4 regions of the Neobacillus niacini genome follow, and region 1 is predicted to be linked to each of the others. Evidence: riboswitches for the same ligand, from Rfam matches in the RefSeq annotation. Region 1 holds a riboswitch; each other region holds the start of a gene.

What was found. Region 1 has a riboswitch for S-adenosylmethionine ahead of mtnW (2,3-diketo-5-methylthiopentyl-1-phosphate enolase). Riboswitches for the same ligand answer to the same signal wherever they lie in the genome.
Region 2: it holds a riboswitch for S-adenosylmethionine, as region 1 does, so the genes downstream of both, ACN6MT_RS09915 (methionine ABC transporter ATP-binding protein) here and mtnW (2,3-diketo-5-methylthiopentyl-1-phosphate enolase) in region 1, are expected to answer to the same signal.
Region 3: it holds a riboswitch for S-adenosylmethionine, as region 1 does, so the genes downstream of both, ACN6MT_RS20735 (BMP family lipoprotein) here and mtnW (2,3-diketo-5-methylthiopentyl-1-phosphate enolase) in region 1, are expected to answer to the same signal.
Region 4: it holds a riboswitch for S-adenosylmethionine, as region 1 does, so the genes downstream of both, metK (methionine adenosyltransferase) here and mtnW (2,3-diketo-5-methylthiopentyl-1-phosphate enolase) in region 1, are expected to answer to the same signal.

The regions. Positions count from the first base shown of each region.
Region 1 is NZ_CP183883.1:5,290,956-5,294,208, forward strand. Features, by position in the region: gene ACN6MT_RS25920 (2-hydroxy-3-keto-5-methylthiopentenyl-1-phosphate phosphatase) at 1-303, opposite strand, end outside; gene mtnW (2,3-diketo-5-methylthiopentyl-1-phosphate enolase) at 304-1,506, opposite strand; SAM riboswitch class I at 1,583-1,691, opposite strand; gene ACN6MT_RS25930 (pyridoxal phosphate-dependent aminotransferase) at 1,769-2,947, opposite strand; gene ACN6MT_RS25935 (carbon-nitrogen family hydrolase) at 3,063-3,253, shown strand, end outside.
Region 2 is NZ_CP183883.1:2,116,498-2,119,750, reverse strand. Features, by position in the region: gene ACN6MT_RS09925 (MetQ/NlpA family ABC transporter substrate-binding protein) at 1-432, opposite strand, end outside; gene ACN6MT_RS09920 (methionine ABC transporter permease) at 449-1,114, opposite strand; gene ACN6MT_RS09915 (methionine ABC transporter ATP-binding protein) at 1,107-2,132, opposite strand; SAM riboswitch class I at 2,281-2,385, opposite strand; gene ACN6MT_RS09910 (O-acetylhomoserine aminocarboxypropyltransferase/cysteine synthase family protein) at 2,509-3,253, opposite strand, start outside.
Region 3 is NZ_CP183883.1:4,200,035-4,203,287, forward strand. Features, by position in the region: gene ACN6MT_RS20730 (ABC transporter ATP-binding protein) at 1-530, opposite strand, end outside; gene ACN6MT_RS20735 (BMP family lipoprotein) at 596-1,615, opposite strand; SAM riboswitch class I at 1,804-1,912, opposite strand; gene nadR (multifunctional transcriptional regulator/nicotinamide-nucleotide adenylyltransferase/ribosylnicotinamide kinase NadR) at 2,059-3,081, opposite strand; gene pnuC (nicotinamide riboside transporter PnuC) at 3,082-3,253, opposite strand, start outside.
Region 4 is NZ_CP183883.1:2,276,499-2,279,751, forward strand. Features, by position in the region: gene pckA (phosphoenolpyruvate carboxykinase (ATP)) at 1-1,159, opposite strand, end outside; SAM riboswitch class I at 1,380-1,520, shown strand; gene metK (methionine adenosyltransferase) at 1,723-2,925, shown strand; gene asnB (asparagine synthase (glutamine-hydrolyzing)) at 3,124-3,253, shown strand, end outside.

The DNA of each region.
Region 1 (3,253 bases):
GAAATCAATTCCACCGCTGACAATATACAAAGGGATATTCTCTTTTCTTGCAAACTCCACAAATTCAGAAAACCCTTCTCGTATCCTGGCGTTTTCGATGGCAAACTTTGTAATTTCTTCTTTTTTGCTGCTTGGTAATTCTGCAAATAATTTACCTACACCTTCACTAATGGAAATCTCTTGTGATAAAATTTGGTCTTTAATTTGCTCCCAATTAGGTGGTGCAAATTTTTTCATGATTGCTATGATGTTATCACTCTCGGTAATTGTCCCATCAAAATCACAGTAGATAACAGGCTTCATCTATACTGACACCTCTTGATTTCCCCATAACTGCAATGCACTCTTAAGCTCTGGGTAAAGATGGGCACCTTCGGCTAGTGTTTTCCCCTGAAGATTTACTTCAATTGCTTGGCGGAATGCAAGTCCGCCGCCGCGGGCACCATTTGGATGACCATGAACGCCGCCTCCAGCGTTAATAACAGATTCAATCCCAAAGTCCCGAATCAAGAGTGGCACTAAACCTGGATGTATGCCTGCTGAAGGGACAGGAAACGACCGCTTTATAGTGTCCGCTTTGATTAATTCTTCTGCAATAGAAATAGCAGAGGATTTCTCTAATGCCACTGTTCCATATGGTGATGGAAATAGCGACAAATCAGCACCAGCAAGTCTAAGCAGCTTACCTAGTAATAAAGAATGAGAGAGGCCATACTGGGAAGATGATGTTAACGCCCCGCTTACAGCAGGATGAGCCATTAATGGCAATGCAATTTGATCATCCTCGCGTAACTCCTGCAGAACGTCCAATCCATAGGCAAAAACATTAAAAAGTAACAAGTCTGCACCAAGCTCTTTTGCTTTCCGTGCTTTGTCCTTCAATTGTGATGTTCTTCCTGTTAGATTTACCGCATACAAAGTGCGATGTCCGGTTTGTTCAAATACTTCCTGTAACACTTTTTTGCCTTCTGAAATTCTTTTTTCAAACGGAGTCAGCTCATTTTCAAAAAGAATTTCGTCATCCTTTACGAAATCAACACCACCAAGAGCCTGCTGCCTTAATTGCTCTGTTAGGAAACGAATATCCTTCCCAAGAACTCCTTTAAAGATGCTCATTAATAGGGGGCGGTTAAAAACCCCAAGTTTTTCTCGTAACCCTTCAATCCCAAATCTGGGTCCAGGAAATTTACTTTTTAATTCATTGTCAAACTGTAAATCTATTAATTTTATTTTTCCGTCTAATGAAAGTTTTCCAAAAACGGTAGTCAGAATAGCAGGAATATCATTAGAGAAATTAATCGTTGGATATGCTATACGGATTATCGACTGTTCCTCATTTATTCCCTCAGTCGATACTACTTTGCCCTTGTGCTTGCGTAATTGACTCTGTTCTAGTTCAGGTAAGTTCGTCCATGAACCGACAGTCAAACCTAAAGCAATTTCCTCAGCTTTTTTTTCTAGATTTTTTTCACCATGAACTAGGTAGGTAGCTATTAATTCAGTCAATTTTACTCTTCCTTTCTCAAAAAAACATAAAAAACCTCTTCCAAAAAAGAAGAGGTTAGCATCGCAAACTAACATCTTCTCATCTTTCAGCTTGTGCTGCAAGATTTAGCACCGTGCCTAACATAAATGTTAAGTCGGTTGCCGGGCTTCATAGGGCTTTTCCCTCCGCCTGCTCTCGATAAGAAAACGATCGTATTATTTATTGTTATCACGTTGATAAACTATATTTTGCATTATCCCAAGAATCACATTTTTTGTCAATCTATTTTTTGAATATTTCTAACTCACTAATTCTTCTAACCGCTTCACCTAAACGCTCCTCACTTGTGAGCAAACCAACCCGGACATAACCTTCGCCTAATTCACCAAATGCAATCCCAGGTGCCACAGCAATATGTGCTTGTTCCAGTAAGAGATCGGCAAATTCAGTTGATGTAAGTCCGTCAGGAACCTTTAACCAAGCAAAAAATGACCCCTTCGGCGCTGTCACATTCCAGCCGAGAGAACGAAGTCCGTCTATTAAGACATTTCTTCTGCGCTCATAGAGATGATTCAGTTCTCGAACACACTCCTGCGAACCGGTTAACGCTTCTCTTGCAGCTTCCTGAATGCCGCCAAATATGCTGCAATATAGGTGGTCTTGTAAAAGCTCAATGGCTGAAATAACACTGCTATTGCCTACAGCGAATCCGACACGCCACCCCGCCATATTGTAGGTTTTCGAAAGAGTATATATTTCAATCCCAACTTCTTTTGCTCCATCAATTTGTAAAAAGCTCAATGGCTTTACTCCATCAAACCCTATTGCCCCATATGCAAAATCGTGTACCACACAAATATCATTAAGGCTTGCAAGTTTGACCGTTTCCTCAAAAAATTCCTTCGTGGCTGCAGCTCCTGTTGGATTGTTCGGGTAATTAAGGAACATTAATTTAGCTCTTTCAATCGCCTCTGAAGATAAATCATTATAGTCAGGCAGGAAATTATTAGCTTCCCGTAACGGCATCATTACCATTTCTGCTTTTGCTAAAGCTACCCCAGATAAGTAATCTGGATAACCAGGATCAGGAACAAGCATTGTGTCACCTGGATCTAATAAGCATTGCGGAATTTCTACTAAACCAGCTTTACCTCCAAACAAAATGGCTACTTCCTTGTCAGCATCAATCGTAACGTCATATTCTCTTTTGTAAAAATCGGCGGCTGCCTGCTTTAAATAACGGTGTCCCTGAAAAGGGGAATACCTGTGATTTGCAGGATTAGCAGACGCTTCCTGCATTTTTTTCACGATATGATTTGGGGTAGCCTGATCGGGATTACCTTGTCCTAAATTGATTACATCATAGCCTGCTTCAATGTATTTTCCTACCTTTTTAACTAAAGAAGCAAAAAACTGTTTCGGAAGATTGTTTAAAATTTGAGATGTTGGAAATTGTTTCATCATATCACCTGCTTTAATTAGTACATTTTATTGTTGAATTCTAGTCACAAATGATATAACTTTTAAGACAGCTTGTAAAGAAAAAATTCCGAAATTTCAAATGAGGTGAAGTTAAGTGAAATTTAAAATAACATGTTTGCAAATGGACATTGCCTTTGGAGACCCAAATAAAAACTACCAACACGCAGAAAAACTTATCGAAACAGCAATGAAGGAAAATCCAGATATTATTGTTTTACCGGAGTTATGGACAACAGGGTATGATTTGACACGACTTGATACAATTGCAGACAGAAATGGTGAAGA
Region 2 (3,253 bases), 2.8 Mb from region 1:
TGAATCACTCATAATAATTTTTGCGCCTTTTGGAAGGTCATTAAGGTTTTTGTATTCCTTAGAATAAATACCGATCGGTTCCTTATGAACTCCGCCTACACTTACAAAATCAAAATCCTTATTTTCTTCCATTTGCAGTTCTAAATAGCCTGGTGTTTGAAAATAGTTTGCGTCGAGTTCTTTATCCCTTAACGCTACGTTTGGCAGGATATAATCTTGAAAAACTTGCACTTCTAGGTCAATCCCTTTTTCCTTTAATAAAGGTTTTGCCGCCTCTAACACTTCAGCGTGCGGTACAGCAGATGCACCCACAACTAATTTTTTGTTTCCATCTTCTCCTGCTTTATCAGCAGTATCGTCTTTAGCACCACCGCAAGCTGTTAGTGCAAGTGCTACTAACGCAATGATAATTAAACCAAATGCTTTTTTCATAATCTAACTCCTCCTGTTATCGTTTATCTGTTTTTTTTGTAAAATAATCCCCAATAAATTGGATGATAAAAACCAAAATTAAAATGGCAATTGTTGCAACTAACGTAACGAGCGGTCTATTGCGCTGAAAACCTTCTAGGTAGGCAAAATGACCAAGTCCCCCTGCTCCAATTACCCCAGCCATTGCGGTGAAACTTACTAACGAAATAGCAGTAACGGTTAGCCCTGATATTAAGGCAGGCAAAGATTCTGGAATTAATACTTTAAAAATAATCTGGCTATGTGTTGCTCCCATTGATTGTGAGGCTTCAATAACACCTTTATCGATTTCTCTAAGAGCAATTTCCACCATTCTAGCGTAAAAAGGTGCTGCTCCAATAATTAAGGCAGGAAGCGCCGCATTTGCACCCAGCATGGTTCCAACCAATAATTTAGTAAAAGGAATTAATAATACTATTAAGATAATGAACGGTATGGATCTAAAAATATTTACAAATCCAGCAATAAGAACATTTATACCTCTGTTTTCCCACAAATTACCTTTATCCGTTAGAAATAACAGCAGACCTAGTACTAATCCTAAAATAAATGTAATAAGGACTGAGATAGTAGTCATATAAAGGGTTTCACGAGTGGCTTCTAATAATTGAGTCCACTTTACCATTTCTGTAAAGTTAGCCATTACTAATCACCTCCACGCCGACTTGCTGGGAGCGAATGTAATCCACTGCCTTGCTAACCTCTTGTTCACTGCCATCAAGGTGGATAAAGAGAGTCCCATATGAACCACTTTGCGTTTGCGAAATTTTCCCCTGCAAAATATTGACTGTAACATTATTTTGACGGATTAAATTCGTGATTAACGGTTGCTCGACTGAATCGCCAATAAAGGATAATTGAACAACTTTACCTGATTGATAGCGTTCTAACAAATGTTCAGCTGTTTCTTTTGTTTCTTCAGGCTCGGTAACTTGTTGAACAAACCGTTTCGTAATCTGCTGTTGAGGGTTTTTAAATACCTCTAACACCTGTCCAAGCTCAACAATTCTACCACTTTCCATAACTGCGACCCGATGACATATTTTACGAATGACATGCATTTCATGAGTAATCAACACAATTGTTAATCCAAGCCTCTTATTGATATCTACCAATAAATCCAATATAGAGTCCGTGGTTTGAGGATCTAGGGCGGAAGTTGCTTCATCGCAAAGAAGTACTTTTGGATTGTTGGCCAGTGCCCGTGCAATTCCCACACGCTGTTTTTGACCTCCGCTTAGCTGGGAGGGGTAAGCATTTTCTCGGCCTTCAAGACCCACTAAATGAATCAACTCTTTTACTCTTTTTTGTCTTTCTGATCCGCCTACACCTGCTATTTCCAAAGGAAATGCGATATTCTCGCTAACTGTTCTTGACCAAAGCAAATTAAAATGCTGAAATATCATACTTATTTCTTGACGTGCTTTTCGAAGTTCACTGCCCTTGATTTTTGAAATAACACGGCCAGCAACGGTAACAGATCCTTCTGTCGGCAGCTCTAGTCCATTCAGCATTCGGATTAAGGTACTTTTTCCAGCGCCACTATATCCGATCACTCCAAAAATTTCTCCCTCTTTAACGTCTAAATTTACATCATCAACAGCTTTTAACTGTCCCTGTTTAGAAGGAAAAACTTTTCGGACATCTTTTATAGAAATCATTTCATCACCTACTTCTTATCCAATAAAATAATAATTGCAAAACGCTTCAGTATAGGGTTTGACTGTTTTTAGAAAAACATTCTTATATTAGAAAAATTAAAAAGCCTTTCTGCAATAGGCAGAAAGGCATTATAAATAAAAGACCTTTCTCCCATCTTCCAAAGCATTCGCTTTGTGTGAATTGGCACCATTTCAATAAATTGACGGTTGCCGGGCTTCATCGGGCACATCCCTCCACCTCTCTTGATAAGAGTATATCATTCAGTATTTAATTAATACGTTCATGTATTAAAGCAATCATTTTAGTACAAAAATTATCTTAACATGGATAAAAAAAGGTGTCAACGGAATTTTCTACAAATTTCGATAATACTTATTAAGCTTTTGCCTTTAAAGAAGCAACACCCGTAGCCTTCTCAATCGCTGCTTCCAGGTCTTCAATTAGGTCCTCTACATTTTCAATGCCTATAGAGAGTCGAATTAAGTCCTCAGAAACTCCTGCAGCCTTTAGTCCTTCTGCATCCAACTGTTGATGAGTGGTGCTAGCTGGATGGATAATTAAGCTCTTTGCATCACCTACATTCGCTACGTGCGCAAATAGTGTAATAGAGTCAATTAATTTTGCTCCTGCTTCTCTTCCACCTTTTATTCCAAATACAATCATAGAACCTGCGCCTTTTGGCAGATACTTATTTGCCAAATCTTGATCTGGATGAGAATTGTGCCCTGGATATGATACCCATTCTACCGCGGGATGATTAACTAAATATTCAACAACTTCTTTCGTATTGGCAATATGTTCTTTCATCCGTACGTGAAGTGTTTCAAGACCCAAGGTGAATTGAAATGCATTTTGCGGGCTTAATGCAGGTCCAAGGTCACGTAATAACTGTACGCGTGCTTTAACGATATACGCTGCAGCACCAAGTGCTTCCGCATATACGAAGTCATGATAACTTGGGTCAGGAGTAGTAAAACCGGGGAATTTCGGAGAATTCCAGTCAAACCTACCTCCATCAACAATAATTCCGCCTGTTGTTGTTCCATTACCCAAAAGCCATTTTGTTGCAGAATGAATAACAATATCAGCACCATATTCTATCGGTCTGCAAAGGTAAGGC
Region 3 (3,253 bases), 1.1 Mb from region 1:
TCAACCTCAAGAGGCGTCAACACCGCTGTAGGTTCGTCGAGGATAATAATATCCGCACCCTGATATAACACTTTTAATATTTCAATCCGCTGCTGCTCCCCTATCGAGCAGTCCCCAGCTTTTTTCAATGGATTCACATTGATTTTATACTGATTGCTTAGTTCCTTTACTTTTTCGGCCGCAGCTTTTCTATTAAAGAAACCATTCCGTTTCGGTTCATGACCAATAACAATGTTTTCTGTTACAGTAAAATCAGAGAATAACATGAAGTGCTGATGGACCATACCAATTCCATTTTCAATCGCCTCGAGCGGTCCCGAAAATTTGACGTTCTTACCATTAAGTATGATTTCCCCGCTGGTCGGCTGTTCAAGTCCATAAAGCATCCGCATTAGGGTCGTTTTTCCGGCACCATTTTCGCCGACAATGGCCAAAACCTCTCCTTTTTTCAAATGTATTGAAATCTTGTCATTCGCAAGAAACTCACCGTACTTTTTGGTCATTTCCTTCATTTCTAACACATAGGTCATGGTTTGCCCCCCTTTAAAAATCGAAACCGACTACATCATTGTGCAGTCGGTTTACTTTTTTCAGATTAATTGCTCAGTGGATTTTTGATTTCTCTTTTTCCAGATACAATTTCTTCGTGAAGTGCTTTTACTTGGTCAATCACTTCTTGTCCAACAAAGCTGTTAAGCGGAGTTTTGCTTTCATGTGTTACATATGTTAAGCCAACGCCCTTTTCCTTCAAGCCATACTCGACCACACCAGATTTAAAATTGCCATTTGCAAATGCTTTTATCGTTTCATAGGCAGCAGCATCTGTTCCTTTAAGCTGTGACAGAACTACGTGCTCAGGATCTACCTCAGTACGGTCAACGTCTTGACCTGATGTAAAAAATCCCTTTTCTTTTGCTGCTTCAAATACTCCTAGATCACCGACTGCAGCAGCCCCTGCCACGAAGTCTGCTCCTTTAGAAGCTTGTAATAAAGCTAATTCTTTTGCCTTCGCAGGATCTGTAAATCCTCCAACGTAGTTTACTAAGAACTCCGCGTCTGGATTGGTTTCCTTCAACCCTTGTTCAAACGCAACTGACCATTTTTTCATAAGTGGAATATCCATTGCTACTACCATACCCACTTTGTCGGTTTTGGTAGAAAGACCTGCTGCAGCTCCAAGTAGGAATGCCGCTTCGTGCTCTCTGAAATTTACACTTTGAACATTTGGAAGGTCTACAACGGTATCAATAATCGCAAATTGACGATCCGGATTTTCTGTTGCTACCTTTTTCAATGCATCCTCAGATTCAAATGATGAAGTAATGATTAAATCGTATCCTTCTGCCACAGCTACGCGAAGGTTTTCTTCGATTGCTGAATGATCAGTAGATTCGATTGTGTTCAATTCCACTCCAAATTCTTCTGCTGCTTTTTTTGCACCTTCATCCATTTGCTGGAAGAATGGGTTAACCCCAATTTTCTCAGGCAGAACAAGTGCGATTTTCTTCTTATCCTCTTTGTTTGACGAAGTATCTTTCCCAGATGATTCTTGTGCCCCACATCCTGCTACAAGCAGGACTAAAGCTAGTACGATAAGTGAAAGTAGTTTTCTCATGATGTTCCCCCTGTGTAATATTTCGTTTTTATTACTATTTGTCTACTAATTTACTAAAAAAGTTTAAATATAGCAATACAAAATCGAACATTTTTTAAATATTTTATTTTAATGTTCGTGTTTTGCTGTTTCGGCCCATAAAAAAAACCTCTTCCGAAAGATAGGAAGAGGGTTTATGACGATACTCTTCCTTATCTTTCAGAACGAACTCGTTCTGTAGGATTTGGCACCATACTATATAAATATAGCGGTTGCCGGGCGTCATCGGGCCAGTCCCTCTGCCTCTCTGGATAAGGTAAACGATATGTATGAAACGTAAACATTATAAACATCATAACAATAATAAAAACTAGATTTATTATATTTTAAAAGTTTTAAAATTACAATACTTTTTAAATAGTAAAAAAACAAACTGCTTTTCAACAGTTTGTTTTAGTGGAGAATTATTGCTGCAGCAATTTTTCAATATGTTGTATGGCACCTTTAAGCCGTCTCTCATAATCACCCATCAAGATCTTATAGTCAATATCATGCTTATTTAATAAATCCTTTAGGTGCAGATTGTTTTTGTCCCTAACTTTCTCATCACCGTGAACACGCAAGCCGTCATCCACCCATTTTACATCGGGCTCCAGGAAAAGCCATAGATCATAATCTTGTAGTTTTGCGATTTCATCAAGGATCGGCTGATCTGCTTCATTATATAGATGGGAGTAAAATTGAGTTACGATGGCTTCGGTGTCGATAAACACAAGCTTATTTGCTTTTTCAATTGCTTTAAATTCTTCCATCTTATGCCCATAAGCAATTCGTTGATAATCTTCTTTCACCATAATTCCGTCGCAGCCGCCTAATTCTTCACATAAAGACCGCCCATATTCCTCGACATAGGTAGTGTTATAGATTTTGGCAAGGTTTCGAGTTAAGGTTGATTTCCCACAGCTTTCTGTCCCAATTAACACAATCTTTTTTATAAAATAAGGCCGAACAATATCAGGAATAAACTCCCAATGTTTAAAGACACCCTCGTTACGAATGGTTGTAGCTGAGATGTTTACTTGTGAGCGCGTGGGATCAATCAGTTTATGCTTTGCACTAGGATATAATTCTTTAAACATCTCATTATATTCATGCTCTGAACTAAACACGTAACCGATTGGCTTTCCAATTTCTCTTTTTATGAATTGTGCTCCCTCTGCCCAATTGTAATTGTCGTTATCTTGATCATCTTCAATACTGATTACTTTTACATTCGGCATATCTTTGGTTAATTGCGAAAGCCAGCGTAACCGGATTTGAGCTGGAATATAGTTCATTTTTGTATTCTTACAAAGCTCTCTGTCTCGTAATTCGCTATGAGATAAAACAACATACAGTTCATCCACTATCGTTGAGGCGTGAACAATGGCATAAACATGACCAAGGTGCAGGGGCAAGAATTTTCCTCCGATAAACCCAATTGTCATTTAAGCCGCCTCCTGAATTTGTTTGATTGATAACTTTCTCCAGTTCACATAGCCGTAAATGCTATTGACCAGAAATGCTGACCACATGACTAACATGGAGACATCATTTCCACCTTGAGAGATAAGTGCACCCAGCCATAAGAAGATCGATAAGACATTGACTGAAATCCAT
Region 4 (3,253 bases), 3.0 Mb from region 1:
CTGGTGAGGTAACTCCTCGCTCGGTTCCTGCCAGTTTGGACGTATAACCACTCAAGAAATGATACATTGCCTGCTCTTTTGTTAACTTTGAGATTGGAGGCAGTACTCCAAATGCATCGGCGGTTAAAAAGACGATGGTATTCGGATGACCAGCAATGCTTGGTTGAACAATGTTATCGATGGCATGCATCGGATATGCAGCCCTCGTATTCTCAGTTAGAGAACCGTCGTCATAATCTGCTATTCTTGTATCTGGATTCAGAACAACATTTTCTAATACAGAACCAAAATGGATGGCGTCAAAAATTTGCGGCTCTTTTTCCCTTGAAAGATTAATGGTTTTTGCATAGCAGCCACCTTCGATATTAAACACACCATTTGATGACCAGCCATGCTCATCATCACCAATTAAGCGGCGTTTTGGGTCCGCAGATAAAGTGGTTTTACCGGTTCCAGATAGACCAAAAAACAGTGCAACATCACCTTCAACACCAATATTAGCAGAGCAATGCATAGAGAAAATATTATTCTCAGGTAAAAGATAGTTCATAATCGAAAAGATCGATTTTTTCATTTCACCAGCATATTCTGTACCGCCAATTAAGATGGTTCGTTTTTCAAAAGAGATAATAATAAAGGTTTCAGACTTTGTTCCGTCTACGATAGGATTTGCTTTGAAGTTAGGAGCGGAAATCACAGTGAAACCAGGTTTATGTGTCAGCAATTCTTCTTCACTTGGCCTAATAAATAATTGATGGGCGAATAGATTATGCCAAGCCAATTCATTGACCACTTGGATCGGTAATTGGGTTTTTTTATCTGCCCCAGCAAACCCTTTAAAAACGAAGATTTCATTTTGTCCTTTTAAGTATTCTAATACTTTATGATAGAGGTTATTAAAGACATCTTCAGATATTGGCTGATTTAAATTGCCCCAATCAATTTTATCCTTAATGGAGTCTTCCATAACAATAAATTTGTCTTGAGGCGACCTGCCAGTATATTTACCCGTTGATACACTAATGGCACCAGTTGAGGTTAATTTTCCTTCATTTCTAGATAAGACTTTTTCCACTAATTGAGGAACTGACATTTGAATGTGCACATGACTTTCTTCCAGCAATTGGCTTAATTCATTTGGGATGTGGACTGAATTCATATCAGAACGAACCTTCCTTTGCAAGTTTTTAATATTCAATATATTCACAAAAAGTATAACACATTTAATTGAATAGTCTATACTAATTAGTAAATTTAGGTTGTATTAATAAACCGTAAATTAAAAATGGTAAAATTTCGTATGTTTATCCTAATTTTGCTAAAAAATTCATTGACAATGTTCGACAGCTTCAAGTATGATACTTATTTGAACGGATACTCTCTTATCCTGAGCTGGTGGAGGGACAGGCCCTATGAAACCCAGCAACCTGCTTTATGAGAAGACCATTATATTTATTGGTTCTATTCTCAAGTGCGAAGGTGCTAATCTGACGCAAGGCTTTGACCTTGAACGATAAGAGTGAAAGGACCGGAACAACCTTTCCTCGTAATGGTAAGGTTTTTTGTTTTGTATAAGACCTTTTATCAATAGAGTTATAATAAAAATCCTTTGTTTATTTCATACTAAGGGAATGAGTACCGTATCAATTTCAGTGGTTCTTGAAGTATACCTGTAACCTTCACATGAACCTTGATTTATCTCATATAAGAGGAGGAAATCAGATGTCAACAAAACGTCGTTTGTTCACTTCTGAGTCAGTTACGGAAGGTCATCCAGATAAAATCTGTGACCAAATATCTGATTCGATTTTAGATGCGATTTTAGCAAAGGATGCAAATGCTCGTGTTGCAGCTGAAACATCAGTTACAACCGGGTTAGTATTAGTTGCAGGGGAAATTACTACATCTACTTACGTTGATATTCCTAAAATTGTTCGTGAGACAGTTAAAGGTATTGGTTACGATCGTGCAAAATATGGCTTTGATTCCGAAACTTGTGCAGTATTAACTTCAATTGGAGAACAAAGTCCTGATATTGCAATGGGTGTGGATCAGGCACTTGAAGCTCGTGAAGGACTAATGTCTGATGAAGAAATTGAAGCAATCGGAGCAGGGGACCAAGGTTTAATGTTTGGTTTTGCTTGTAATGAAACAAAAGAACTTATGCCTCTTCCGATCTCTCTGGCACATAAGCTTGCTCGTAAGTTAACAGAGGTAAGAAAAGATGGGGTGCTTGAGTACCTTCGTCCTGATGGAAAGACTCAAGTTACGGTTGAGTATGATGAAAATGATAAGCCTGTTCGTATTGATACCATTGTTATTTCAACTCAACATAATCCTGAGGTAACATTGGAGCAAATCCAACGTAATTTGAAGGAATATGTTATTAATCCAGTGGTACCTAAAGAATTAATCGATGAAAATACAAAGTACTTTATCAACCCAACAGGACGTTTTGTTATTGGCGGACCTCAAGGGGATGCTGGTTTAACAGGTCGTAAAATCATTGTTGATACATATGGCGGATATGCTCGCCATGGCGGAGGCGCTTTCTCCGGCAAGGATCCTACAAAGGTTGACCGTTCTGCGGCTTATGCAGCGCGTTATGTTGCGAAGAATATTGTAGCAGCAGGACTTGCTGATAAAGTGGAAGTACAGCTTGCTTATGCAATTGGGGTAGCGAGACCCGTTTCAATTTCGATTGATACCTTTGGAACTGGTAAAGTGACCGAAGATGTATTAGTTGAACTTGTAGGTTCAAATTTTGACCTCCGTCCAGCTGGAATTATTAAAATGTTGGATCTCAGGCGCCCAATCTACAAACAAACAGCTGCATATGGTCATTTTGGCCGTACAGATGTGGACCTCCCTTGGGAGCGTACAGATAAAGCTGATGAATTACGTCAACAAGCAAATACTAAGTAAACCCAATACGGGAGTTGCATTTAATGTAACTCTCTTTTTCATTTCTACGTCTAAGTTTAGGGCAATGTGTTTAGGTGAAAACTATTTGTACCTGAATTTTCCTACCTTTCACACTGCCATTTTTATGTGAATAGTGGTAGGATAGGAGAGTATGTTTTTTAAGTTTTGATATTTAGATTGGAGTAGGTGACGTACATAATGTGTGGTTTTATTGGTTGTGTACACGACAAGGAACAAAACTATCGTGATGAACAAAAACAACAATTCAAAAATATGAACGATATTATAACCCATCGTGGACCTGATGATGATGGCTTTTATTATGATG